4 regions of the Paenibacillus sp. J22P90 genome follow, and region 3 is predicted to be linked to each of the others. Evidence: riboswitches for the same ligand, from Rfam matches in the RefSeq annotation. Region 3 holds a riboswitch; each other region holds the start of a gene.
What was found. Region 3 has a riboswitch for cyclic di-AMP ahead of AC58UX_RS20310 (C40 family peptidase). Riboswitches for the same ligand answer to the same signal wherever they lie in the genome.
Positions count from the first base shown of each region.

Region 1: another riboswitch for cyclic di-AMP. It lies ahead of AC58UX_RS28245 (C40 family peptidase); the one in region 3 lies ahead of AC58UX_RS20310 (C40 family peptidase).
Region 2: another riboswitch for cyclic di-AMP. It lies ahead of safA (SafA/ExsA family spore coat assembly protein); the one in region 3 lies ahead of AC58UX_RS20310 (C40 family peptidase).
Region 4: another riboswitch for cyclic di-AMP. It lies ahead of AC58UX_RS12860 (APC family permease); the one in region 3 lies ahead of AC58UX_RS20310 (C40 family peptidase).

Region 1 is NZ_JCAUAY010000012.1:920-8,140, reverse strand. It holds gene AC58UX_RS28270 (hypothetical protein) at 1-201, opposite strand, end outside; gene AC58UX_RS28265 (CcdC protein domain-containing protein) at 341-967, shown strand; gene AC58UX_RS28260 (ABC transporter ATP-binding protein) at 1,330-3,231, opposite strand; gene yyaC (spore protease YyaC) at 3,276-3,830, opposite strand; gene AC58UX_RS28250 (hypothetical protein) at 3,987-4,646, opposite strand; gene AC58UX_RS28245 (C40 family peptidase) at 4,832-5,716, opposite strand; cyclic di-AMP (ydaO/yuaA leader) riboswitch at 5,719-5,881, opposite strand; gene AC58UX_RS28240 (GNAT family N-acetyltransferase) at 5,890-6,459, opposite strand; gene AC58UX_RS28235 (acetylxylan esterase) at 6,520-7,221, opposite strand, start outside.
Region 2 is NZ_JCAUAY010000004.1:370,992-378,212, forward strand. It holds gene AC58UX_RS15970 (helix-turn-helix transcriptional regulator) at 1-81, shown strand, start outside; gene AC58UX_RS15975 (sugar phosphate isomerase/epimerase family protein) at 183-992, shown strand; gene AC58UX_RS15980 (SRPBCC family protein) at 1,071-1,532, opposite strand; gene safA (SafA/ExsA family spore coat assembly protein) at 2,050-2,700, opposite strand; cyclic di-AMP (ydaO/yuaA leader) riboswitch at 2,706-2,840, opposite strand; gene AC58UX_RS15990 (DUF4362 domain-containing protein) at 2,939-3,367, opposite strand; gene AC58UX_RS15995 (DUF84 family protein) at 3,572-4,105, shown strand; gene AC58UX_RS16000 (glycerophosphodiester phosphodiesterase family protein) at 4,167-5,156, opposite strand; gene AC58UX_RS16005 (hypothetical protein) at 5,187-5,570, opposite strand; gene AC58UX_RS16010 (FMN-dependent NADH-azoreductase) at 5,727-6,350, opposite strand; gene AC58UX_RS16015 (cupin domain-containing protein) at 6,728-7,156, shown strand.
Region 3 is NZ_JCAUAY010000006.1:21,679-28,899, forward strand. It holds gene AC58UX_RS20290 (transglycosylase domain-containing protein) at 1-1,238, shown strand, start outside; gene AC58UX_RS20295 (YwhD family protein) at 1,401-1,892, opposite strand; gene AC58UX_RS20300 (M1 family metallopeptidase) at 2,096-4,090, shown strand; gene AC58UX_RS20305 (hypothetical protein) at 4,174-4,992, shown strand; cyclic di-AMP (ydaO/yuaA leader) riboswitch at 5,160-5,298, shown strand; gene AC58UX_RS20310 (C40 family peptidase) at 5,302-5,775, shown strand; gene AC58UX_RS20315 (MSMEG_1061 family FMN-dependent PPOX-type flavoprotein) at 5,914-6,534, shown strand; guanidine-I (ykkC/yxkD leader) riboswitch at 6,608-6,710, shown strand; gene sugE (quaternary ammonium compound efflux SMR transporter SugE) at 6,799-7,119, shown strand; gene AC58UX_RS20325 (YdeI/OmpD-associated family protein) at 7,138-7,221, opposite strand, start outside.
Region 4 is NZ_JCAUAY010000003.1:581,938-589,158, forward strand. It holds gene AC58UX_RS12850 (polysaccharide deacetylase family protein) at 1-280, opposite strand, end outside; gene AC58UX_RS12855 (YqkE family protein) at 292-552, opposite strand; gene AC58UX_RS12860 (APC family permease) at 598-2,433, opposite strand; cyclic di-AMP (ydaO/yuaA leader) riboswitch at 2,534-2,687, opposite strand; gene AC58UX_RS12865 (GNAT family N-acetyltransferase) at 2,922-3,368, opposite strand; gene AC58UX_RS12870 (MFS transporter) at 3,524-4,966, shown strand; gene AC58UX_RS12875 (NAD(P)/FAD-dependent oxidoreductase) at 5,040-6,269, opposite strand; gene AC58UX_RS12880 (EcsC family protein) at 6,456-7,221, opposite strand, start outside.

The DNA of each region.
Region 1 (7,221 bases), on a different contig from region 3:
ATGCGGATTGCTGATGAGTCGCAAATCTTCCCACACACAGGAAACGCCTCGGTCATAGCCCACTGCGCCACCTGCAAACATTTTACAGCCTTTGCAAAACTGCTCTCTTTGCTGCACGTCCAGTTTCACGACTTTATTGCGAAGACAACAGTAAATTTCATTAACTGCGTTACATACATTAACATGAGTGATCAGGGCCATTTACCGTCAACTCCTTGCGGCACTTTAAGTGTGTAATAGTAAGTTTATCAAGCTACTATTAAGTGTATGACACAATTTTGTAAACGGAATAACATTTCTCACGATGGGCCGTCCAAATTTGCTACAATTAGGAAATACAATGACAGGTTTGGAGGTGTTTCCCCTGCAGGACACATTGCATTATGTGATTCCTATTCTTATCTTTGGATTTTTTATTTATCGAAGGGCGAAACGCACCATTGGATTTCAAAAGCTTTCGCGAGGCAGACTCACCTTTCGTCTGTCGCTGTTCGGCCTTCTCGGCGTGATCATCTTCCTCCTCGGCTTCGTGCATCCGATCCATTTTATCGGCTATCTCATCGGCCTTGCATGCGGCGCTTTGCTTGGACGAACGGCGATTCGCCACACCCGCTTCGAGCATCGAACAGATGGTTGGTATTACCGCACACATCTTTGGGTTGAAGTCACCGTGCTTGTACTCTTTCTGGGCCGTATCGCGTATCGCTACGCTGCCATTGCCATCTCCACGGGAACAACCACCAACATTTCACCTGCTGACTTCTCTCAGTTCACCAAAGACCCCGTCACCGCCGGCGTCTTCTTCATCATCGTATCGTACTATGTCTTGTTTTTCGGCTACTTACTGCGTGAAGGCACCAAATTGGATCCGGCAGGGTTGGCGGATAGCGACGATGGCGAGATCGGGAGCCATGTAGCTCCCTCCGCAGGAGCTCCTGGTCCCCAGGCGAACGTTCGGGTGGAGTAAGCTACTCTTAGCAAAGACAAGAAAGGGAGGTTCCCCTAGGTCAACTGACCTGGGGGAACCTCCCTTTCTATCACCACTAGGCAAGCGATCTGCCTGTGACGTCCCTTATTGGGCGATTCTTGTTTTTAACGCCCTTTTGGGACGCTATTGGCTACATTGCGAGTATCCCGCTATACTTTAAAGCCCTTTTCGGACCTTAACACTCGTGTTTTCGCCCATTCAATTGGCGATACTCACTTTCGACGCCAAATTATATGGGCACTATCCCATTGACTCAGGATATGAATCAACTCAACTCTTGCTGGCCTGAGCGAAGGGGATAGTGGCTATAGCTACGTCTTGCCGCTACGCCGCCCTCTGCCTCACTTCGCTGCCTCCTCGGCAGCCTTCGCGAACTGCGTGCTGTACAGCCGCGCGTACAGCCCTTCCAGTGCAAGCAGCTCGCTATGCGTGCCCCGCTCCACGACGCTGCCCGCCTCGATCACCAGAATGTGATCGGCGGCCAGCACCGTGGAGAGCCGGTGCGCGATCACGAGCGTCGTGCGCCCTTGCATCAGCTCCTCGAGCGCCGCCTGCACATAGGACTCGGATTCCGAGTCCAAGTGCGACGTCGCCTCATCGAGGATGAGGATGCGCGGGCGCTTCAGGATCGCGCGAGCAATCGCGATCCGCTGGCGCTCGCCACCGGAGAGCCGGTGGCCGCGCTCTCCAACCATCGTGTCGTACCCTTCGGGGAGCGACACGATAAAATCGTGGATGTAGGCCTGCCGACACGCGGCCTCCATCTCCTCACGCGTAGCGTCCTCCCGCGCAAAGCGCAGGTTGTCGCCAATCGTCGCGTGGAACAGAAAAGACTCCTGCGTCACATACGCGATCTGCGCGCGCAGCGACGCTAACCCCACGTCGCGGACGTTGACGCCGTCGACCTCAACGACGCCGGCCGTCGGGTCGTACAGCCGCGCGATCATCCCGATCAGCGTCGACTTCCCGGCGCCGCTAGGTCCTACGAGCGCGACCATTTCACCAGGCTGCGCCTCGAAGGTGACGTCGCGCAGCGCATACTGCACTGGCTTTTCGCCTTTATCCTCTAGGCTCATCTTCCGTCTTACTTCGCCTCGATCCTCCAGGCTCCCCTTCCGCCCCGAATCCCCCGTCTTATAAGCAAAAGACACCATCTTATAACTCACACGCCCCGCCACTGGTCCTAGCTGGCGCGCTCCCTCAGCATCCATGACATCAGGCACCATGTCCTGATACTCAAAAATCCGCTGAAACACCCCCAGCGCCGTCGCTACCTCGACTTGTAGGTTCAATAGTGTCCCTACAGGCATATACAAACGCCCCAAATACGCCGTGAACGCGACGATAGAGCCTAAGGTCATGTCTCCTTGGATAACGGAGTAACCGCCATAAATATAAATAATAGCCGTTCCTAACGGTCCAAGCGTGCTCGTAGCCATACCAAACCAACGGCCAACCAGATTGAGCCGCAGCTCGAGATCCATCACCTTTTGATTCATTGTGGTAAATTCCTGCTCTTGCTGCTTCTCTCTGCCAAAAATCCGCGTCAACAACGCACCTGAAATACCAAAGTTCTCATTCAGCTGCGAAGTGATATCTGAGCGCACCTTTTGCGTTTCTAGCCGCAATGCCTTCCGCACCTTGGATACCTTTTTCACAGGCAGCACGAAGAGTGGAAGGATAAGCACCGAAATGATCGCCAGCTTCCAATCGAGCGCAAATAAAATGCCTATTGTCGTGAACACAATCACGATCTGCGTGATCGAGGATACAACGATGGAGGTCACGACACTCTGTACAGATTGCACATCACCTGTAATCCGCTGAACAATTTCCCCTGACCGCGCATCCGTGAAAAATGCCATCGATTGCCGCTGCAAATTATGAAACAACGACTGCCCCAAATCCCGAATAACCCCTTGGGTTACTTTGGTATTCAAGTGGTTTTGCCATACGCCGAGCACGCCGCTCAACACAGGCAGCAGAATTAACAGCAGCGCCATGACAGCCAATAGCTCTACTCGCCCCTGAGGAATTGCCGTATCAATAATTTCCTTCATCACTAAGGGAGGGACTAACCCGATCACTGCCGCAAGCAGCGCCAAGCCGATAATCACCAAGAGCTGTCCCCAATACCTTTTAAACAAATACAAAATCCTTCGTATCGATACATCCTTCAACTTCGCCTTCGGCCGATTCCGATCGGAAAGCCGCCCCATTCCCCCTGGTCCACCTGGTCCCATCACTCACTTACCACTCCGATCTTACTTATCTTTGCTGCCCTCCACTACAATGGAAGAGCATAGGTAATCGCACTTGTCACTTCGTCCGCCATCCTGAGCACATGATATAACGAGGTTGTTTGCAGTACATTGTACTGTCTAGGCCCATCCACATTCACGATCGCTGCAATGGTGTAGTCGCCAATCGGTGGCAGCACCTTTCCGACTGATTTCCCCGGAGCCAAAGGCTGATTGGACAGCTGGTACAAGCCCACACTCAACTTTTGCCCTAAACAAGCATCTATCGCAATCACCACGACATTCGGCGGAATCTCTTGCAGACGCAAGGCCAAATTACTTGCATCACACGGTGCCGCCAACGTGCCAATTACATGCGGGTATCCGAGCTCTACAAGCTTACTCCCAACAAGCGGACCCAGCGAGTCCCCTGTCGAACGATCTGTCCCTATACATACAAAAGCCAACCTCACCGGATCCAGCTCATTGCTCGTAGCTATCTTTTGCAGAAACTGGCCTAACTGCTCACCCGTCACCTTTTTCAAAAACTTCTCCTGCAGCTCCATCGGTTCTCTCTCCACTTTTGCCTCCCTTTCAGGCATGTACACATCTCTCTTCACCTGTTGAATAATAATTCTATTCTTTCATACGGAGGCAGCCTGTGTCCACTTAAGCACATTCTTCGGGTACACCAAATAAGCGTTACTCAACTGAGCAAAGCCTATTCATGCTGCTTGATTGTCCTGATAACTCACCAATTAATGAACACGGTTCATCCGTACGACACGATAATAGAGTTGACCGCTTACCTCTTGCTCCACTTCCAAATAACCTTCCGTATGGACATAATCACCCAACATATAGGTAGAAGCGTCTGCAGAATCTGCATGTGTTAAAAAGAGAAGCGCCACTTTATCGTCCCCAACAACAAATCCAACCTGTTCCTTCACTTTAAACTTCTCTATAATTTTGCCATGATGGGATCTCACGATATGGTGAAACCGCCAAGCCCCATCCTCATTTACGATAAAATAAAGCACACGATTTCGGTGCGAATTGCTAAACTCCCTTGTCACGCCGATCATGCACACCTTTTCACCAACGCGTAAATACTCATCGATGATGTACGATTTCAATCGCAAGCGATGTGTATTTTTGCTATGAATGTAAGCTTCCATCTCGTCTATCGAGCGCTGATCCTTGGGATCTTGCTTGGTCGCATAGAATACTTCTTTAATGAACGTATCCGTTTGGAATTGCCGTGCCCCTTTGAAATGGTTATAGGTTTGAAAAAATTGCCCAATCACTTCCCGGATTTCTTCCGGTATGGCGGGACCCGTTTCTACGCTATACGTGCGATCTGTTCGACTCGACAATTTAATTTTATGAAACCAGTTTTTCCAGACACTGACTTGCATGTCGCACGCGTCACCTACTTTCTTCCAACCACTTTCCCATTATAGGCTATAATTCTCAAAAATTCGATAAAAATCGCACATATTCGCGCAAAAAAAAAGCATCTGCCCGCTACGCTTTCTTTTAAGAAAGCCATAACGAACATATGCTCTTACACAACTTACTGTTACTTAAGTTAGTCCTTCGTTTACAGCACGCGTTTGGCGCCTACATATCTGGAGCTCCAATAGGAGCTTGCGAGACTATCGACCACTACACCTCTGGACGTCGTTGCGGAAATGAATTGCTTATTTCCCACATAGATGCCCACATGATTGACGATGCCTGAAGCAAAGAATACAAGATCTCCTTCTTTTAAATCCGTCACTCTTGCCCCTGCTTGATCATACATCTGCACAGAGGTGCGCGGCAGCTCGATGCCTTTGGCCTCGTACACATAACGAACGAATCCAGAGCAATCGAAGCCCTTAGGTGTTGTTCCACCCCAACGGTAAGGCACGCCTTTAAAAGTCGAAGCAGCTTGAATAATTTGAGCCGAAACATTTGGCTGAACAGCCTTTGCTACTGCAGCTACTGGTGGCGGTGCAATCCAAGCTGGCTTGTGGGACTTCCCGTCCTCTTCGACGATGGCGATTTTATTCGCATCATTCCACGCGATCGCAGATCCAAACGTCTCTGTGATAAAACGCAAAGGAACATAGGTGCTTCCCTCCAGCAACGTCGGACTGCTTTCTAATTCAACTGGTTTACTGTTGACGATCGCTTGATCATCATCTGTCGTTAGTTGAATCGCCTGCTCGTCGTTCTTCAGCGTTACGACAACTTCATCACCTTGCTTCGCCCAGTCCACTTCATAACCTAGCTTCTCCGACAGCACGCGCAATGGCACCTGAAGCTTACCCTCCGTGTCGATAAACGGCTGTACTTCAGGGAATTGCACCAATTCGTCATTCACTTGAACCTTCACCGAAGAGGTGTCTGTCGCAGCTTGAGCTGCTGGAGCGTTGAACATAGCGATGGCTGCGCCTGCAAGAACGCATGAGCAAATAACACTTTTTGTAAAAAGTTTCAAAACATTGTCCTCCTTGAAGCCTCCGAGGTTAGTTGACGGGTTCGGGAAGAGGTTTTCCCTAGTGCGCTCCATTAGTCTACGACTAACTAAGCATCCATTCACCCCAAATAAAGAAGTCCCCCGTACCAGAGCTTTTGCTGCTCCGAGATTCGGCATTTTTTGTCTATGTTAGACTAGCATAGTTCGTTTTGGCTTGACAACCTTTGCGCGGTGGTAAGTGTTTCCACACCCCCCACAGGCTGCCTATAAACCTCTGTATATAGCACACTCTTGTAGGGACTAAACGTATCCTCTGTCAATGGGCTCGGATAACTCATGATGTGGAGCGGTAAGTCCTTTTGCCCTTCTCGAAGGGGAGGCTGAGCATAAGGAAATCGGTTCAAATGGAAGCCGCAGCGCTCATAAAATGCAATTCTCCGTTCGGCATCTGACGTACTCGGTGGCTCTACTTCAAGCACAATAGGTGTAGTAGCGCTGCTCATAAAAATCGTAAGCATTTGTTTTCCTATCCCACCGCCTCTACTGACAGCACTTACCGCGATATGCTCTACAAAACGAAACCGCTTAAAATCCCAGCTTGCGAGAAAACCAAGCAACTGGCCATCTGCATCTCTCTTCACATCAATGTTATAGCTTGGATGCGATAGCAGGGCTCGCTGCCCTTCATATGTCCTTATCTCGGTAACGGGAAATGCGGATACCATCAAATCGAATACCTCTTCAAACACTGCCTCATTCTCCATCTGTCTGCCCCTCCTGTCCAATCTATGGTTTCCAACTATCCCTTCCTAACATGCAACATCTTACCACTTAGAAAAAAACGCATGTGCAGCCGTGTGAAAACCTGCTGGCATCGCATGACCCATGAAGGGGTGAACCTCAATCGATTTATTCACAGATGAGATCCGATTATAAGCGGCAAAAATCGTCTCCGGCAAGCAAGTCATATCCTTCAAACCTACCGTCACGTGTACGGGTTGCCCAATACGATCGCCTAGATTCACGATATCAAAATAAGACATCGTCTTCAGTACGTCTGCCAAACGATCCGGGAATCTTGTCACAAACTCTGCCGCCTCGCTAAGCGAACTCGCGGATTGCAGGATGCCCAGATCCATATGACATAGATTGGGCACATGGGCAATTGCTGCTCGAATACGCTTCTCGAGCGCTGTAACGAGCAGCGTCAGCCCACCGCCCTGACTCCCACCGAATACGAATACGCGCTCGGTGTCTACTTCAGGCTGCTCCAGCGCGCAGCACACAGCACGCAAGGAATCGATAGCTACTGCGCGGTAATAGCTTTTTTCTGCATCCATGATGCCCTGTGTAATCCATCCCTTCGTCATACCGTGCTCCAGCGGCAGTGTATTTCCGCTATCTCCACCTTGCCCCCGAACATCAACCGCAAGCACCGCATACCCCATAAGCAACCAGGCGGCATGATCCTCTGGTTTTCCCTTGGATCCAGAGTAGCCAGGGAACGTGACGACACATGGAGCCTT
Region 2 (7,221 bases), on a different contig from region 3:
AAGGATTTGTCGCAATTTAGCAAACAATTCAAACGATGGACGAATTTATCCCCCACCGCCTACCGACATTTATCATGGTAAAATAAGTTGGTTTTTGCTGAAGATATCATAAGTTTTTCTCCCGCTTCCTGACCTATACTCAGAGATATTCTAGGTTTTTAAGGATAAGGAGTCATAAACATATGAAATTATATGGATACAAATCCCTATGGGAATGGAACGGAAACTGGCAGGGGAAGTTAGAGCAGATTGTAGCAGCAGGTTACTGCGGGGTTGAGTACACGCCTCCCTCCGATGCTACTGCCGATAAGCAGTTTCGAAAAGAATTAGACGACATGAACTTGTCGTTTATTGCCCAAGTCGTGACACGCGGATGGGATCATTCACGATCTTTCCGTGAGCAAGTGCTTCGCGCAGCTGAGCTGCGACCTGTTTTGATCAATTCGCACAGCGCGGCCGATCGCATGTCAGCTGACGAGCAGCTGCGCTTCTTCGAAGAGGCGCTCCGCGTCGAGCAAGAGATTGGCATCCCGATTGCGCATGAAACGCATCGGGGGCGGGCTTTTTTTACGCCGTGGCAAACGGCGGCTATGTTAAAGCAGCTGCCGGCGCTCAGCATCGGCGCTGATTTTAGCCATTGGTGCGCAGCCTGCGAGAGCATGCCGAGTCCGGAGGACGAGGACGTGCAGCTGAGCTTAGCGCGCGCGATCCATATCCACGGGCGCGTGGGGTATCCTGAAGGGCCGCAAGTAGCGGACCCGCGGGCACCTGAATTTGCCGGACATGTCGAGACGTTCATCGACTTGTGGTTGAGGATCTGTCAGCAACGCTTCGATGCCGGAGCCGAGACGATGACGTTCACGCCGGAATTCGGACCGCCGCCGTATATGCAGGTGCTTCCTTTTACGCGGCAGCCGGTGACCGACTTGTGGGACGTGAATTTGTGGATGTTTCAGACGTTTAAAGCGAGGTATGAAGCGAAGTTTCAGTGAGTGAGGGAAGCCTGTCGGACGTGGTGAAGCGTCTGCGGGCTTCTTTTGTTGGTACGGATTACCTCGAAATAGCGCCCTCTAGGTTTGTTCCTTTTCAACTAGCATCTTCAATTGCGCATTCCTATGCTGTAAGAATCTCATCATGTAGTTCTTCAACACGATTCGCTCCACTACCCACCCGATCCACCCCATTGGCGCCTCGAAACATAGCGTATCCTTCATTAACGTGCGATTTCCTAAATCAATAAACTCGTGTTCATGCCTCATACTTTTGAAAGTACCCTGCAGCATTTCATCCACAAAACGATAAGGTCGAACGTATTCCGATATGAGAGATTTGTGTTTTTGCCTAATCCCAAAATGCCGCGCCTCAAACGTAACCGTATCCCCTCCATTTATCAAGCCTGTAGTTATGCCAGCTATCGCTCTCTCCTTCGTGTGCGGCCAAACTGTCTGCGTATGAATATCAATATTCCGCGCCATGTCAAAACAAACGTCAATCGCTGCGTCAAGTTCGATTTCTGTGTAAATCTTAATCACGATGTGCACCTCATGCTTCTTTTGATTACAAGCCTGTTGAAATAACTCTTATTGGGTTCGGGTCAGTGACTATGCTGAACAATTTATATAAATAATAGGCGTGTAAAATAAACAATAACCAGAAAATCATACGTTTCTTACGATAAACCCATATATTGAATATACAAAATGCTATAGTGATTAAGGTTCCAATTATGTAGTAGATAAAAACAAATGCATTGGTTGGCTTTATTCCAAATTGATTAATAACCTTACCAACATACAAAGCAGTATCCGCTGTTAGAAACATCCACTAGAGTAAACAGAAAGATATAAAAGAAACAGGTTACAATCCCAAATAGCCATTTTTTAATTATGGTCATTATGACACTACTCCTATGTCAGATATTAAGTAACTATGATGTGTTGGTTAAGTCATTGAACCTCCTGCTTTCTCGATTCATCCAGAGTCCAATTCGACATATCCCTCAAGTTTCCTCTGCGCAAAAAAACAGCCCCCAAGGAGGCTGCCTCATAATTAATTACTTATAAATTCCTGTACCCACTCACCATTGTAGTAAGCAACACCAATTTGCGTGAAATTAGGGCTTAAAATATTTTGACGATGCCCCGTACTGTTCATCCATGCGGTCATGACCGCTTGAGGGGATTGTTGACCTTTGGCGATGTTTTCACCTGCATAGGAATATTGAATCCCGTAGGCGCGCATCATATCAAAAGGTGAGCCGTACGTTGGCGACGTATGATCAAAATAGCCGTTGTTGTACATGTCTTTGGCTTTATCCAGAGCCATCGCGGTAAGCGCGTTGTTACTCGTTAAAGGCTTCAAGCCAGCTTTCGTTCGTTCCTGATTAACGAGAGTCACGACTTGACTCGCAAATGTGGTCTGCGTTGGGGCTGGTGTAACCGCTGGTTTGGACGCAGCAGGTGTCGTCGTGCTTCCAGGGATATTGAGCTTCATCCCGGACCAAATCACGTTAGGATTGGCAACCTGCGGATTCGCTTTGATCAGCGTAGTTAGGCTGACGCCATACTTTTGAGAAATTTTCCACATGGTATCGTTCCCGGCTACCGTATGTGTTCCCGTTGCAGCAAACGCCGCATTTGCTCCCATAAGGACGCTCAAACCTAGTGCACCTGTTACCACAAGCTTTTTGTAACGTTTCAAAATAAACCTCTCCTTTTTGCGGCCTGCGAGGTTAGCTGTCGGATTCGGATCAAAGAGTAATCACCCGGCCGCATAATTCGCGGCTTCACCCCAAAGATTGGGTCCCCCGTGCTTCAAAAAAGCTTCGGCCTTCTTAGTTTTTTGATCCAAAATGGATCTAACCGATTGTAACATGGCATATTCGTGAAAACATGACGCAAAATTTTCCATTTTTATCTTCTGTAATCTCAAATACCCATTAATCAGCCACCATAAAATGAAAAGTACTCCCAACCTCAGCATCCTTACAACCATCCAGCTTATAGGAAATACCTCTTTCTACTTTCTCAGAAATCATACGTGTGCATTCCGTTTTCAGCCGTTGATTACTGCCATGTTGGTCCGCTGAATTATCATAGGAATAGGATATCTTCTCTTTTTTATATACAAAATCATAAAAAATCGGATCCCCTTCAATCGTCATTTGCATGATCCTTAACGTACTCTCAACATGTCCCTCCACGTTGGTCAAAAATTGATTGAAACGATCCAGATTCGTAATTTTGCCATGAATATTAATGACATCCCCTTTTGCCGTTCCTTTGTCAATATCGTACTTCGAACCCGAGCAAGCACTAAGTAACATACAACTCAATACGATCAATATCCGAGTATTCCTGAATTTCATCTCTGCTCCCCCTCGTATCACGCCATCTACTTGTTTGACGCAAACGAAACTGGAAATGTATTGAAACAAAGAAAATAAGCTTGAATTCTCAAGCTTTCCACATACGACCACCCCAATTGCTTTTAAGCATCCTTACGTGAAATGGAAACATGGTATACTTATTATCACGTTCTTCCGCAGTACATTACGAGGAGTTGTTTTTTGATGAAAAATGAAATGCGCATTGCGCTAGGTACGCACAATCAGGCCAAACGAGCTGCTGTTGTCTTGGCTGCTGGTATTGAACCGATCTGTCACGTTGTCCCTTCCGGAGTGTCTGATCAGCCTTTGACAGAAGATGAAACCGTCCTTGGTGCGATTAATCGGGCGAAACAAGTGCTGATCGCCGTGCCAGACGCAGAGATTGGACTTGGTCTAGAAGGTGGGCTTACCTATGATGAGGTTCATACGCAACAATGGTATTTGTTCTCGGTATGTGCGGCATGGGACGGTGAGCGGCTTTTCGTGGGCAAAGGGCTATATTTCCCTATCCCCAATGACATTGGTGAGCGATTGAAGCAAGGCGGCACTGAGCTGCGTCATATCATTGATGAATTGAGCAGCACCATTGGGAGTAATCACAAAGAGGGCGCATACGGTTTATTTAGCGAGGGGCGAATTACGCGAAGTGATGTTTTTCGAGATGCCGTCATTGCCGCGCTGACACCTTTTCGGTCGTCTTTTTATAAGGAAGATTGAGTGCATGAAAAAAAGGGCTTCACTCAAGTAGATCGTTCTACTGGGGTTGCCCTTCTAATTATCACATTTTCTCCTTATATACTGGAGCAATTCGATCTATCCGATTCGTCCAAATGCCGCCAGAATACGATGCCGGAAGCCGTTCCACATCCGCTGGCGTATCAAACCCCGTTGAGAACTCAGTCCCGTTCCCGCCTACCACAATAACTCTGGTATCCACACTATCCATTCGGTTTAGAAACTTATTCGGCCATCCCCACAGCAGCGGCGCCAGCTTTTCTGGAATGTGTATCTGAATGTGTTCACAGGCAGATGGCGTAATTCCTGTCCAGCCATACGCAAGGTATGGAAGTAGACAGCTTTTCATCGTATCCACTGAAATGACCCGCATGTCAGGCAATTTTTCCTTCACAATGGCAACTGGTAAGTTCCCGCCATAGATCGTTAATAAGTTCCTGCGTTCTGGCGATAGTTTCGCCAACGTTTCAACCAGCAAGTCCCCCTCATGGGGATCATCGGTTTTGATATGGATGAGAAGCATTTTGGTTGGAAATTGCGTGAGCACTTCCGTTAACGAAGGCATCAGACCGACCCCTTTACCGCGAAAAGGGAACGATTTTCCATTGTCGGCCGTATAGCCGTAACCAATATCCACCTTTTTCAACTCAGCCATCGTGTAATCCTTCGACTGACCTTTCACATTCGTCCGACAATCCAGCGTCCAATCATGAAAAACTGCGAATTGATTATCTTTCGTTACATGAATATCAAATTCAACTTCATCTGCTCCTGCATCAAATGCGGCCTGCATGGATGGAATCGTATTTTCCAAGTAGGGATGCTCTGGTTCAAAGATCCTTTCAGCTGTGCAGGTATCGTTCTTCAGATCCTCCATATGGAACGTTTGTGCCAGCCCGCGATGTGCCATTAGAAAAGGGTCACCACTCCGCTCTTTGGCAAGTAACGACGTGTTATTGACGTACATAAATACTAGGAGAATGAGTATAGCCCATACAATTTTACTTCTAAATATTTTTCTAAAGCGATTCATAAATCCTCCGTTTATGGTTTTTCTTATGCTCTAAATATCCAAGCTGTGGATCGAAAGCAAAGCACTTGTACGTTTGGCAATAAGCAATTCGACCGATTGTTCTACATGGAATTGTTCATATTCTGTAGCTTTTACACGCACTTTCATTAGCTTCCCATTTGGTTTCCGTATATGTAACCGATATTCCTCTAAATATTCTACTTTAGCAACGATTGTTTCCGGATCATTTTGGATGAGATCTATGCAAATTATGAGGGCAAGCACGAGAAATATGCCAAGACATACACTGAGAAGCACCGTAAATCCGATAGGACGATCGGCGCCAATTGTCAGTAGTAATTGCATGGCGGCTAGAAAGATTAAGCTGCAGATAACAATGAGTTGCGCGTTCAGCGATCTTTCGTATAGCTTCACAAGATTACCTCCTTTTTCGACTAACGGTATAAGATCATCATATATTGTATTCGTGAACGTGTTCACATTCCCTTTCTATGAATAGATTTGAACCTCTGTTTAAATAAAAAAGGAGCATCCCAAGGGATGACTCCTTCTTTATTACACCCAAAATTCTTAGAACGCTTGAGCTGCTTTCACGGTCTCACGCAAACCTTCAGCAACGATGTCAGCCGAACGATCTTTGAATTGATTATGTCCTTCAATAACAACAACTTGTGTTTGAATACCGAATAATCCAAATACACCGCGAAGTGGTCTGATGGCCGACTCAACTTCAGCCATTGGTCCTTCCGAGTACACGCCGCCACGTGCATTCAACAAAATGACTTTCTTGTCGCCAGCAAGACCAACTGGGCCTTCTGCTGTATATTTAAACGTTTTGCCAGCCTGACATAGGTAGGAAATATATGTCGTCAATGGAGCTGGGGATGTGAAGTTCCATAGTGGGAAAGCAATTACGATTTTGTCAGCCGCAAGGAATTGATCCAAAAAACGATTAGCGATCGTAGCAGCTACTTGCTCTTCTGCCGTAAGCTCATATCCTGCATTTTGCTTAAACGTGCCCGTAATCGCGTCATTCCCGTAGTAAGGAAGTTCAACTTGATACAAATCAAGTTCTGTAATTACATCCGTCGGATTTGTTTCTTTATACGCATTCAAAAATGTATCGTACATTTGAACACTTACTGCTTGATCTGCAGGTCGATCGTTTACTTTTACAAAAAGAACTGTTGCCATGACGTCATCTCTCCCATGTCTCTATCTCGTATTATTAGCACAAATTTAATTGCAACTAACATAGGCACATTATAGGACATGAGAGAGGATTACTCAAGCGTATTTTTTAACATACAAATTTAGTGGTTCGCATGCAAGAGCAATAGCAACCATTATCGAGCTTTATTTTTCCGCTTATGATAGACAAACCATGCCATTCCGATCGTTCCTGCCGCGAGTGCTGCGCAAAATAATACAATATAGCTTAAATGAAATAACTGCACATCTACCCCTCCTCCATGAGAATTTCGCTTTCCCATTCGTCTACTTATTAAGATGAGTCACAGTCAGCTAAAGTATGTACACTGGCATAGAATAGCTGTAGGAGGTGCTGCTATATGGAAAATAAACGAACATGCCGACTCATCCGTTCATCCCGAACCTATCATGGGAAGCAAGGATTTGATTACGCCGAGGCCATTTCCAAAGAAAGTGCTGATTCGCTAGGCATTTGCATGCTGCTATTAACCATTCCTCCCGGACAACGAGCAAAAGCTCATCTTCATCAAAACCACGAAACCACGATTTATATGCTGGAAGGAAAATCAGCCATGTGGTATGGGGAAAACTTGGAACAGCATATGGAGCTGGAAAAAGGTGATTTCCTCTACATTCCCGCAGGCATGCCTCATCTCCCTTATAATCCGAGTAAAACCGAGCCTTGCAGCTGTGTCCTTGCTCGCACGGATCCGAATGAACAGGAGAGTGTACTCCTGCTGCCTGAGCTGGATGCGCTTTGGGATTCTAAGACTGAGCGAGGGGGATAGTAGCTAGAGGCAACTAAACCAACTTCTCCCTATCCGTCCTACCAACGCCAATGCAAATAAAAAGA
Region 3 (7,221 bases):
TCCGTGATTATGTCCGCAATTTAGCGACGGAGAAGCTCGGTATTACAGAAGAACAATTCGATGAGGGCGGCATTCGCATCTATACCACACTGGATAAGAATGCCCAGCAAATCGCTGAAAATGTGATCACGAAGCAGCTCGAAGGCAAGCCCGAGCTGCAAGCCGCGCTGGTCGCCGTCGACCCGCGTACAGGCGAAATCAAAGCGATGGTCGGCGGTCGCGACTATACGGAGAATCAGTTCAATCGCGTGCTTTCGAATACGCGGCAGCCTGGATCCTCTTTTAAACCATTCGTCTATATGGTCGCCTTGATGAATGGCTTCACACCAGTCTCCATGGTCAAGAGTGAGCCGACTGTGTTTACTTACGATGAGGGGCGGCAGCAATATACGCCAAGAAATTTTAATGACCAGTATACGAATGGGAATATTGATATGCGGCAGGCGATTTCGAAGTCGGATAATATTTATGCGGTGTCCACGATTCTCGCGGTCGGTCCTCAGAAGGTCATCGACTTCGCGCGTAAGCTTGGCATTGCTTCATCGATGAAGCCGCTGCCGTCCCTAGCGCTTGGATCGTTTCCCGTGAGTCCACTGGAGATGGCTTCGGCCTTTGCCTCCATTGCGGATCAAGGTATACATCGGGAACCTACCGCGATTTTGCGGATTGAAGATGCAAATGGCAGTGTCTTATATGAAGCGAATCCCGTGGAGGAGCAAGTCATTCCACCTGCGGTTGCATATGTGATGACGAATCTCATGGAGAGCGTGTTCGAGGAGGGTGGCACAGGCAACCGTGTCGCTAGCACGATTAAACGGCCGATTGCCGGTAAAACAGGTACAACCGATACGGACGCTTGGCTCGTCGGCTTTACACCGGAGCTGTCCACGGCTGTCTGGGTCGGCTATGACAAGAGCCGTGCGATCACGACGGTGGAATCTCATCTAGCGTCCCCGATCTTTGCGGATTTCACGGAACAAACCTTGGATGCGATACCGCCGAAGCTGTTCCCGATCCCAGAGGGTATCTCTACTGTGTATATTGATCCAGTGAGCGGCAAATTGTCCAATGAGGACTGCCCGAACGCCAAGATGGAGGCTTTCCTTGCTGGCACAGAGCCCACCACATATTGTACTGGCAAGCCTGCTAATCCAGGTGCGACTGGCGGTCAAAAAGCCGGCGCCAAAGGCGACAACGGCTCATGGTGGAACGACCTTAAACGTTGGTGGAACGATTAATATAACAGTTAAAAGACAACACAAAAAGGCAGTACTAAGCGCGTCTTAGTCCTGCCTTTTTGCTGTCCTAGTATATGAGGTAACATACACTAGGGTCTAGTATACCCGCTTCGACATTACGTAACAATGGATGACACATAATGTTCATATTCTTTAGAAACCCTAGGCGAGTGCGTCCTTCAGGCTTTGGTCAGAGCGATTCCACCAGTCTTCGTTGTGCGCGATCAACTGGTTGCGAAGGGCAGCACGCTCACTATCCGACAATCCTTCCAGGATAAATTTACGTTTCATCGCACCGTCCATTTTGTTCACGTGATCCGCAAGAATTTTCCATCCGCGGCGCGCTTCGGTATCGATTAACATTTCGCAAGCGGACATCCCTGCATAATAGGCACCATCTTCTGTACGATCAACCGCTACCCATACAATCCACGCTTTACGGCCATTCGGGACATCCTCCTTATTCGTGGAGAATTTAATCCCTTTCTCAATCTTGCTCTTGGCATGCAGCGTTCCCTCGTCTAGATACGCTTCATCCCCGTCAATAATGATTCCTGAGACGTTGCTAAGATCGATGGCTCCTGCGCCAAAGCCTTTGTGATTTACTTTTGAGCTTACTATATTTAAGGCCAGCTTCTTTTTATCCGCTTCCATAATGGCACCTTCCACTCTACATAAAGTATTAATGACGACTTGCTTTCATTGTAGCGAAAGTCATCGGCTAGAACAAGTGGCGACGGCTCTTCCATGCCTATTTCTCTCATTTCACACTTTTCTTTCACCTCGCAGAAATATTCCCTAGGTTGTCTACATATACATGCTGTAGATGCTTGTTTAGGCGGGGTGAATCCATGGATATGAATGCTCTATTCAATAGCCGCAAGGTACAGTGGTTTGCTGTCATGCTCCTTGCTGCCGGCGCAGTGTTACTAACGAACACCTTGCTCCCCTCCACACCAAGAGGGACTGTTCCTGTCGTCTCTAAAGATGTTCCGATTGCAAAGACACCGGACATGCAGCCTGCAGATAATGGCAAACCCGTAGAAACCTCAACACCACTTAGTTATCGTATCGCCGAATATCACATGAACGTTGCCTACACACCCGAGACGCAGCAGCTCCAAGGGCAACAAACGCTCACGTGGGAAAATCCAGGATCTGTTCCTGTACAAGAAATTTATTTGCACCTCTATCCCAACGCTTTCGCTTCTAAAAAAACAACGTTTATGCGCGAGTCCGGCGGAAAGCTAAGGGAAGATGAAGCGACAGCCGATAGCGGCGGCAGTATGGAGCTGTTATCCGTGAAATCGGATACGGGCGACGATCTCACCAAGCGGATGTCGTTCGTGCAGCCGGATGACGGCAATAAGGACGACCATACGCTGCTCAAAATCCCGTTGCCTAAGCCTGTAGGCGCAGGAGAACAAGTGACCATCACGACTGAGTTCCTTGTGAAGCTGCCGGCAGCTTTTGCACGAATGGGGTATGTCGGTGATTTCGTCATGGCAGGGCAGTGGTTCCCAAAGGTAGCTGCTTATGAACGCAAAGGAACAAGAGGACGGACGGAGCCTGGTTGGAATCTTCATCAATACCATGGAAATTCCGAGTTCTATGCCGATTTCGGCATGTATGATGTGAAAATCCAAGTACCCGCGAACTACATGGTGGCTGCCACTGGCTTTCCTGTGAAGCCTGCTGTGACGGACAAGGGAATGAAGACATATCAATTCTATGCCGAGGATGTCCATGATTTTGCTTGGTCGGCGTCGCCTCATTTCGTCTATGTGGAAGAGCCCTTCTCTACGCCACAAATTCCTGGGGTAAAAATTAAGCTGTATCTCGACCCCAATCATCAAGAATTAAAGGATCGCTACATGTACGCTGCCAAAAAAGCGCTATCGCGCTATAGCCAGTGGTACGGAACGTATCCGTACTCTACGCTTTCCATCGTCGTACCGCCAGCTGGCGGAAACGGCGCAGGCGGCATGGAATACCCAACCTTGGTCACCGCTTGGGGAGCAAGTGATAAAGATCCCGATTTAGAACTGGAACGTGTCGTCGTTCATGAGATCGGCCACCAATTCTTCTACGGGCTCGTTGCCAGCAATGAATTCGAGGAAGCTTGGCTGGACGAAGGCTTCACCTCCTATGCGGAAGATAAAGTGATGGAAGCTGAATATGGCGATGCCCCTAACTTGCCTGTCGAATCCAGCTACATCACCTCCCCTGACGGACTGCAGAAAGAGGCTTGGGCCTACGCAGGACATGACCAGTATGCAGAAAATGTGTACACGCGCGGCAAGCTCGTGCTGAAAGCGATCGAGCAGCAAGTTGGCACCAAGACGATGGATCGGATTATGAAAACGTATTTCCAGAAGTGGCAGTTCAAACATCCCTCTACGAAGGATTTCCAACAAGTTGTGGAGGATGTCAGCAAAACCGATTGGGATGATTTCTTTAATCAATATGTATATGGCGATATGATGATGGATTATGCTGTCGAAAGCGTCAACGTTCGGCCTCAGGGCTCTAAGGGATCCGAGACGTATGAGAGCACAGTCCGCATCGTGAAGCATGGCGGCAATTCGCCGGAAGTGCCGATTTTGTTCCATTTTACAGATGGCACTACGTTGGATAAAACATGGGATGGCAAGGAAGGCAGCATCGAGTTTAAGCTCACGCATGCTTCCCCCGTCGACTGGGTGCGTATTGATCCGAAGTATACGCTGATCCTCGAGAATAAGCACATCAACAACTATTATCAAACACAGGTAGATACAAAGTGGCAAATTCGTTGGAATCTCGGCATTATTCAGCTCCTGCAAGCCATATTCGGCTCTGTCGCCTGGTAAAAACATGGCTTACGTCTTACGACAAACTCAGCGTATGCTTACGAAGCCAGTTTTCTAACGAAAACTTTAAGGAGGGACCCTCGTTGGCCACCTATATCAAATCCGGCTTCAGGGCAGCTATGGCGCAGCCTTTTGCCACGATCATTTTGTTCCTGTATCAGATGGGTTGGGGTATGCTCCTGTATAAACTTGTGCAGGGCATACTCGTCCCCCTTATGCATCGATTTCCTGGCGGTGAGCAGCCTAAACAGGCTTTGCAGATCTTTCTCGCTGAAGGCCAGTTTCAACTCATGAAAACAGATCTCAGCCATTCATATTTATGGTGGCTCGCTATTCTACTTGGTGTGCGGATGCTGCTGACCCCTCTTTTAAATGGCGGGGTCTACTATTCACTCACGCATGCTTATCAGAACGCTGGCTATCGCTTCTTTCGGGGGATGAAGCAGCTCTTTCTCCCCTTCCTGCTTGTGTATCTCATCCGAATCGCACTTACTTCACTTCCGCTCATCTGGGTGATCCCGAAAGCTTCTTATATCCTGGGGCATAGCGGTTCCTACGAGCAGCTTGCTCTCAAGCTTATGCCTTGGATACTCGGCTTACTCCTCTACGGCTTTTTTCTACAACTTTTGTTTATGTATGTGCAATTTGCGATCGCAGCTAAGCTAGGTATCACGTCGACGGTCATCTCCTTCTTTCGATATTCGCTGCCTATTGTTGGACTTGCCGTCATCCTTCTACTTTTTACAGGACTACTGGCAGGGGTCACGGTCACGGCCACCTACTTATGGGCAGGACTAGTAGCGCTAATCATTTATCAGTTGTACCCGCTCTTCCATATTTTCTTCCAGATTTGGGGCATTTCGTCCCAATATCAACTTCTTTCTGCCAAAATAACCAATTAATAGCCAGTAAAACAGTGAATAACCAGGCATTCATCCCCTTTCCATGAGAAAGGGGCTTTTTTTTGTCTATTTTCCGAACTATTCCGCTGTTTTCTTGTCTATTTTTTCGTTTTAAAAGAGGATTTCCTTTCTTTATGACGAATAACAAGGACTAGCATCAAAAAACCAAATATTTCATGCCGAATTCCTCAGTTTATGGGGAAACGGGGGAACCACTCCGGGTGAATTGATCTTGCAAGACAGGGATCATAGGGAACCTTCAACCGAACCCTCCAGCTAACCTCGTAGGCACCGGAAGGAGACAAGCAGTTGAAGAAAGTTGTTGGTCTTGTATTTAGTCTTGTTTTGTTTTTGAGTGTTAGTGTAGGAAGCGTTTTCGCAGCAGCATCCGATATGGATAAAGCGGTAGATGACCTTCTAGGTACGCCTTACAGATGGGCAGGAACGACAACCAAAGGTTTCGATTGCTCTGGTTTCACGTCCTACTTGTTTGACGAGTTCGGCATTGACCTTCCACACAGCTCGAAATCACAAAACAAAGAAGGCTACTGGGTTGACAAAAGTGATCTTCGTAAGGGCGATCTTGTATTTTTCAACACGGATGGCAGCGGTATCTCTCACGTAGGCATGTACCTTGGAGATGGTGAATTCGTTCACTCCGCTACAAATCAAGGTGTTGTTAAGAATAAGTTGAGCGAATCCTATTATGCGAAGCGATATGTCTCAGCTAGACGTGTTCTCTGGGATGATATCTACAATCAACTAACTGCTGAATCCAAGTAAGTTCTCGGACAAGAATGAGGCCCTGCTAGCTTTGCTCGTAAGAGCGGCTTGCAGGGCTTCATTCATTTGAATGAGGATAACAGCGTATACTAGCGATACAACGATAGGCCCTTCGGCCTCGAGGAAGGAAAGGTAAGCATGGACAGCACAACCAATAAGACGAATATGACGCAACCCCCTTTTCCGGGCATTATTCAATCCATCGATGAGATTAGAGCGGATATTGGGGAGCCGCATCCTGCCGTTCAACATAAGGTTATCAATCAAATCGACGAGCACGCACGTGCGTTCATCGCCAAATCGCCTTTATTTTTCTTCTCTACGTCGAATGCGGACGGCTTGAGTGACGTGTCGCCCCGCGGGGATGCTGCGGGATTCGTACGAGTCTTAGATGAGCGCCGCCTCATCTTCCCAGAACGACTTGGCAATCGTCGACTCGACTCCATGCAAAATCTACTGACCAACCCGCAAGTCGGCCTCCTATTTATCATCCCAGGGGTTGAGATGGTACTACGCGTCAATGGTCGCGCATGGCTGACGAAGGACGAGGAACTGCTGTCGACAATGCAGCTGAACGGAAAATCACCGATCGCCGCTGTCGGCGTCGAGGTGCAGGAATGCTTCGTGCATTGCAGTCGCGCTCTCAAGCTGTCGAAGATTTGGGATACGGCTACGTGGGTACCCGAGCAGGAGCAGCCGGACGGCATGGATATGTTCCGTGCGCATGTGGCATTGAACGGGATCGCGTTGGAGGAGTAGAGTACGCGAGGTCAAAAGCATTTAGCCAAAAAGTGTAACTTGACATAGCATGTGAGCCGTCCTATAATGACGGCATGTCGTTTTCTAGGGTTCCGCGGTGCGCAAACGCCGGCTGGTCCAAGGGAAAACACACAGCGAATACGCTGTGGTCACGGAGGGAGAAAAGCCCGGGAGTCTATCGCAACATTTGCGATATTCCCGGGCTTTTCTCTGTTTTTTTGTGGCACACTATCAACAATGTTTCCTACAGAAGGAGTGTTCATTATGGCATGGTTATTTCTCGCTATTGCAGGCGTTTTCGAGGTGGTCTGGGCCATCGCATTGAAATTTTCCAACGGATTCACGCGGCTTGTCCCCTCTATTGTCACGATTATCGGCATGATTGTTAGCTTTTATTTCTTAGCTGTCGCAACGAAAACCTTACCCATCGGAACCGCCTATGCGGCATGGACCGGCATCGGCGCCGTCGGCGCGATTATCATCGGGACTCTTTTCCTCGATGAGCCCGTCAGCTTGCTCCGAATCCTGTTTATGATTCTAATCTTGGTTGGAGTGCTCGGACTGAAATTCACATCCGGGCATTAGAACGAACAGGCCGAACTCCTAGGCCTCGCTCATCTGGGTGACAACATTGGCGATCCGGCGGAGGCGCGTCTCCTGGGTTTTGGCGTCCTCGACCTGTCGGAC
Region 4 (7,221 bases), on a different contig from region 3:
CATAACGGTCGATCAGCGCCTTGTCCAGCGATGCAAAGGCCAGAACGGACGCGGGAGCTGTCGTGTCAGCACTAGGCGCAGGCGATACGTTAGTCGGTGTTTCTGCTGGTTTCGGTGTTTCTGTTGCTATTGGCGTTGGCGTTTCCATTACTGCTGGTTTTTCCGTCGCAGTTTCTGTCGCCGTCACAATTCCAGGCTCCGACGAGGCCGTTAGCGAAGTCGTAGGACTCGCACACCCTGGAAGCGCTACCAATGCAACAACAAAGAAAAGGAGGCACATCGTGCGCCCCCTCATTTGTGTTTCCGCCAGTCTAATTTGCTTTTCTCTAGCTGATAAGCAAAATCATTTTCAAGACGTTTCTCTTCTGCCTTACGAGCCGCTTCTACACGAGCTCTCTCTGCGTCCTTCTTCGCTTGCTCTTCCGCTTTCATCGCGTCAGCCTGGGCTTTGAGGCCTTCCAAAATCTCAGGACGCAGCAAGTCCTTGAGTGTTGCGGGTTTATCTTGCACGCTAGCCGCAGCTGGCGTCATTTTTGCTTTCTTTTTCACCATAATAAGGTCACCTCGTCTGCATGTTCTCCCTATTATTGTACACGTCTATTGATGTAAATGATACGGCACTGTTGCAACAACGATATCCTTGTCGGCTTGCAGCTTCGAACGGATACGCGCCGCAGACTGATTGTGGAGCAGACGGTGCCACCATTTTTTCGGCATGAATTGTGGAAGAATAACCATGATCGACTGCTTCTCCGACACGTGTGTGTCGATGCGGTCAATGAATTCGGCCAGCGGCTTCAGGATCGTTCTATACCGCGATTTGAACACAACCAGTCGAACACCCGGGTCCCAAATCTGCCACTTCTCCTGCATCGATTCTTCGTCCTCATCGGAGAAAGAAACATAGAACGCGATGACGTTAGGCGAGAGCGATTTGGCATAGTTCAGGGTTTGCTCAACAGCTTTATGAATCCCGGCCACGGGTACGATAATGACGGGTTCTTTCGTACAAACGCGGTCTTGTGTGATATCAATGCGCAGCTGGTTGGCTACATCATCGTAATGGTGACTGATTTTCGTAATTAACCAGAGAAGAATCGGTGTCACGATAATGACGATCCAAGCACCCTCGCTAAATTTTGTCACAGAGAAAATGATAAGAACTGCAAAAGAAACGATGCCGCCTAGTCCATTGATGATCAATTTCCAGACCCAACCGGCTACGCGCTCCTTTAACCATTTACGAACCAAACCTGCTTGAGCTAGTGTAAAAGATAAAAATACGCCGATCGCATACAACGGAATAAGTGCATCGGTCTTCCCTTTAAAGCCGATCAGAAGCAGACTCGCCAGCACACCAAGCGTGACGATGCCGTAATGATACGAAAGACGATCTCCACGGAAGGAGAACATACGCGGAAAGTTTTTGTCCTGAGCCATGATCGATGCCAAAATCGGAAAGCCGTTAAAGCTCGTATTGGCAGCGAGCACGAGAATAAGCATCGTAGCGATTTGCGTCGCATAATACATCACGCCACGGCCAAAAGCTTGCTCCGTCACCATCGATAGCACGGAAGTATGCCCGTTATGATCCGGGGCAATCCCGTATCCTAAGGCAATAAGGGTTACGCCCCCGAACACGATGGCCAATAGGCCGCCTAAGGAGATGAGCGTACGTTTAGCATTTTTGACAGAAGGCGTTCGGAAATGCGGGACAGCATCAGAAATTGCTTCGATTCCCGTCACGGCTGAACAACCGGAAGAGAATGCTTTGAGAAGTACGAATAACGTTAATGAGTTCGTCGCAGCACTTGGTACGAATTCAATGGCATGCGTATTGAGGGAGCCGGTCATCATATCGAAGATACCTTTCCCTACTAACAACAGGATACAAAAAATAAAAAAGTACGTTGGAATCGCAAATACGGTTCCTGATTCAGATGTACCTCGTAAATTAATCCAAACCATAATCCAAACTAGAAAGATTGTAAGTGGTACGATATACGGCACCGCCGAAGGAAAAGCCGAAGTAATCGCCTGCACACCGGCTGAGATCGAAACGGCCACGGTCAAGGTATAATCGATTAGCAGTGAGACACCAGTAAGACGTCCCCATACCATGCCTAAATTCTCTTTGGTAACCATATAAGCGCCGCCACCCATGGGGTAGGCTTCAATCACTTGTCTATAGCTCAGCACGAGCAATAAAATCAAGGCGATGATGGAAATCGCAATCGGCAAGGAGAATGCAAATGCAGCAATCCCTACCGTCGCGAGTTCTAACAGAATTTGCTCTGTCCCATACGATACAGAGGATAAGGCATCCGATGAAAGGATGGGGAGAGCTTTCCAGACGGGCATTTTCTCCGACTCAATCTCGCTCGACTTTAGCGGCTTACCAAACACAATTTTTTTTAATGAATCACTTGTCATTCGTGGTCGTTCCTCCAATAAATTGCTAATCTCAACGTTCTCATTTGAAAAATGGACGCAAAAAAACACAAGGAATGACCTTGTGTTTTAAACACATGTTCTCCTTTCTCACGATCGCTTACGAGGTTAGCTGTCGGGTTCGGGCCGCGAGAAATCTGCCCTAAAAGGTACTTACAAATCCGTACCGTTATTCACCCCATGTTACTCGTGGTTCCCCCGCTTTTCTTAAACAGAAAATTAAGCGAAATATTCAACTGTTCATGTACGTGTTGAATACTACTCTCTTCTACTCACATAGTAAAGGTGGGAATAAACGTAAAAAGCTCTCTTCCACCTCGCGATTGCTCCAATAATTCGCTTACAATTATATGATTCGTTGATTATCTTCCATTTTCGTAGGTACTCTGGGTATTTCGCAAAAATGAAGGAGGACATACCGACAATTGAAATCACGCCAGCTAATGGATGTCGGCATCCCTTATACACTTTTATACAATCGTGTAATTCACCCAATCTATGCGAGTGCCGCCCATTTTATCAAAAAACTGTTGTGCACGATAATTGTCCGGTGCTGTGATCCATGACATGTAGGCAAAGCCGTTTTCTTTGGAATACGTTTGGCACTTCCGGAATAAGTCTTCTTCTGCAGCAGTTTCCCGAAATGGTTCGAGAAAGAAGAGGTCATTCATGATCGTGATAGGACTAGCTTTCATCGAACTCCAGGCAAAATATAGCGTTGCAAAGCCAATAAGATCGCCATCTTTGACGGCTACAAACTGGATACCCCCTTGCTCCTGGAGCAAGGTGCTGATCAGTCGATGAAGATCTGCCGACTCAGGCCGCGGCTTCTTATAAAAACCTACAATATAGGCAACCATAAGCTCTGTTAATGCCTCTACATCCTTCATTTCAGCTCTTCTTATTATATGATCCATATGATTCCCCTCCATCATTTCATGAATAATAATACATATTAAAGAATAAATATTCAATTGCAAATTATTTATCCACTACCAATTCATTGACACACCGAATTCACTATGCTAAACTGTAACAAATTATATTATAGTTATAGATCGGAAGGTGTACTATGTCAAACAACGCAACCACTTCTAATATAGAAACAACGCATGATCAAACCGAGGTAAATAGCCGCTTGCGGGAAACCCCGGTCTCTTGGCTGCTCTGTTTTACTATAGTACTTGTGATCATGAACACGATGATGTTCAATCTCGCTCTACCCAAAATTGCCGTCCAGTTCGAGCTCAGCCCCTCAACGGCATCGTGGATTGTCACGGGCTATTCGATCATTTTTGCGATATCTTCAATCACCTATAGCCGTTTGTCCGACTTTGTCCCTATGCGGAGGCTCTATGTCATTGCCCTGCTTTCGCTCGGCGGCGCATCGGTCCTAGGACTTTTCACGGACAGCTTCGGACTGTTGCTGCTGACGAGACTAATTCAGGCGTCCGGCGCGGGTGCGATCCCTTCGCTCGGTATCGTTCTCGTCACTCGCTACATTCCATTATCACGTAGAGGCAGAGCCATGTCGCTCATCCTATCCGCGGCTTCATTAGGCCTAGGACTCGGTCCGGTCGCCGGCGGCTCCATCGTGCAGTATTTGGGCTGGCACTTCCTGTTCGTCATTACAGGTGTGACCCTTTTGCTTACCCCTATTTTCCTCATCCTGCTGCCAAAAGAAAAAGCAGAAAGCGGCTCGTTCGATTTCATCGGCGCTGTCCTGCTCGGAATCGGGACCACGGGTTTGCTGCTCTTCCTGACATCCAAGAGTATCGTTGCCCTCTTAGCAGGGGCAATTGCGATTGCCCTGTTCGCGCTGCGCATTCGCAAAGCTTCGCAACCGTTCGTGCTGCCCGCACTGTTCAGCGACAGACCTTATATGGCGCTTAGCGCAATTGGCGTTACCTCTTACATGATCAGCTTCGGCTTCCTGTTCTTGGCGCCGCAGATGCTTGCTCGGGTATTCGGCTTAGCGCCGCTCACTTCCGGACTCTTGCTCTTCCCAGGTGCGCTGATTGCCATGCTTGCGTCCAACCGTGTGGGGCGCATCATTGACCGATATGGCAATACCGCTTTGCTGCGCTACGTGCCATGGTTGATGCTCCTTTCAACCGTACTGCTTGCCTTAACTGCAAGCTATTCTTATTACTGGATCGCAGCGCTGTACATCTTCGTGAGTATCAGCTTTACGACACTATCCAGCGCTGTATCCAATGAGCTGTCCCGGCAATTGACTAAAGATCGCGTCGGCTCGGGCATGGGCTTATTCCAATTGCTGCAGTTTTTCAGCGGTGCCTTCGCCGTGGCGCTCTCGGGCAGTGCGCTGGTTTGGCAGAAATCACTGCCGCTTGAACGTGCTTTTGATAACCTCATCTGGGGGATGGCGGTCATTGCGTTCTTAACCATTGGCAGCTCCATCTTGTATAGCAATTATGCAAAGAAACAGCAAAAGGGGCACTCAACTTCGGAGACGGTAGGAAGAACGGCTATGCCTAAGGCTGCGGCCGAATAAATAAAAAAGCTGAAATGAGAACAGTGTTTTCTGCCACTGCCATCTCATTTCAGCTTTTTTAGTTCGTTAGACATTAATTAGGCACATGATAATTGCGGGTCGTGGACCTTTGCTTCCAAATCATTTTCTTCCAAATGAGTGGTAGGCCGCCGATGAGAAATAGATAACGGGCATCGATCATTTTTTTGATAAATAGGGCCAAACGGCCTTTCACTTTCTTTACTTTGAGTAAACCAACGGCTTCACCTCGACCCAAGGTTGCTACCGTGCCTTTAAAATCATACACAAACGGCTTCAACTCTCTGCCTCGAACTGTCTGAATCAAATTCCTAGCTGCATTATAGCCTTGTTGGACAGCAATCTGCGCATTCGCCGGATACGGCGTACCTTCTGGACTTATCACAATCGAGCAATCACCGGTAATGAAAATCTCCGGGAACTGATAGGAGCGCAGGCAGCTATCCACTTTAACCCGGCCTCGCTGAACATCGAACCCTGCTTCCTGCAGCAAGGAATTGCCGCGTATCCCTCCGGACCAGACTACCGTACCTGCGCGAATGAACTCGCCGTTGCTTAGAATGACTCCTTCTGCTGTACAAGCCTTAATGGCCGTGGATAGCTTATACTGCACCCCTTTGCGGCGCATCACTTCCATCCCATATGCGATCAAATCCTCCGGAAGCCCGGGAGGCAGCGCCGACGGAGAAGCTTCCACATTATAAATACGGACATCCGCAGGGTCGACATCATAGGTTTTACACAGAACGGGAACGCGGTCAGCTAGTTCTCCGACGAATTCCGTGCCGGTGAAGCCCGCTCCGCCAACGACGAAGGTCAAATAATCCTTGCGCTTCGGAGCCACCTTCGACTTGGCAAACATATATTCAATGTGCTGCCGAATAAAGCGGACACTATTAATGCTTTTGATGGACATCGCATATTCGTTCATACCCGGAATACCGAAGGTCTCCGTCTCACTTCCTAATCCAACCACAAGATAGTCATAGTCGAGCGTAGCCTCTTCCAGTATAATCTTTTTCTCGCTAGGCCTAATCTCTCGAACCGTCGACTTCATGAACCGAATCTTCCGTTCATCAATCAAATCGGAAATGGTTACGCGCGCGTTATCATGGTGATCTGTACCGGCAGCCGGCATATGCAGATGTGTCGTAATAAAATGATAATCATGCTTGTTGACCAGTGTGACGTCCATCTCATTTCTTTTCATCTTCTTCTGCAGCCTTATCGCTGTGACAAGTCCGCCGTAGCCTGCCCCTAGGATGACAATTCTGGGTTTATTCATTTGCCTCAACACTCCTCCGTTTGTGAAATTAATCACATATATGCTTGTGAAAATAATCACAAATTCTCGCAAGCTGAGCCGGTAACCGACTCTCTTACAGTGTATGCGCGATTTGCATCAGAAATAACTTAGAGATGTCTAATTAATGAAAATAAGGCGTGAAAGAGCTACGATCAACCGTGCCCTCTACGCCTTGGTGCTTGCGTCCAGCTCCGCCGCTTTGTCTTGCAAATTGCGCAGCCGATAGCAGTTCATACCCGCCACGCCGAGCTCCTCCAACAAGCCAAAGTTAGCCCAAGCGCCAACCACAGCCCCAATGCCGGGGATGAGCTGGAGCATTTTACGAAAATCGATCGTATCCCGATACTCCTGCTGCAGCTGCAGCCAATTCACTTGATTCGTGAAATCTGCCGCGGGAGGCAACGTCTGTGAGATGGTCGGCCAATTCTTAACCGTGTGAAGCAACTCCGGCTTCTTCTTCGCGCTCGAGAACGCCAACTGAAACACATACAGAATGAACAATCTTTCTCGATAGTCCCTGGTTGAATACCCGTAAATATGCGCTAATTCAAAAAGGAATTTCAGCTTAATCCCGATCAGAATCGGGAAATCAGCCAGCCCAAGCAGAATACCGCCCGCTCCTGCTCCAGCGCCCTCGGCGGCAGCGATTTTTTTGTACAGAGACAGCAACTCTTCAGCCTTCGCATCGCGATCGGCCATGGATACACCCTTCAGCGGTTCCGTTGTAGGCATATAATTGATGCCAAACAAAGTCGTTTGCACAATCCCTTTGACCGTTGCCGTGATCGTATTGTGGATTTTCTCTGGAATCACTTGATTGATTCGGTTTTGGACGGATTTGGACGCTCGCTCAATCAGGTTGGGCTGCTTTTGCAGACGTATTTCCCAGCGCTTAAGCTTTTTCTGCATTTGCTGCTCATAGATGGTATAC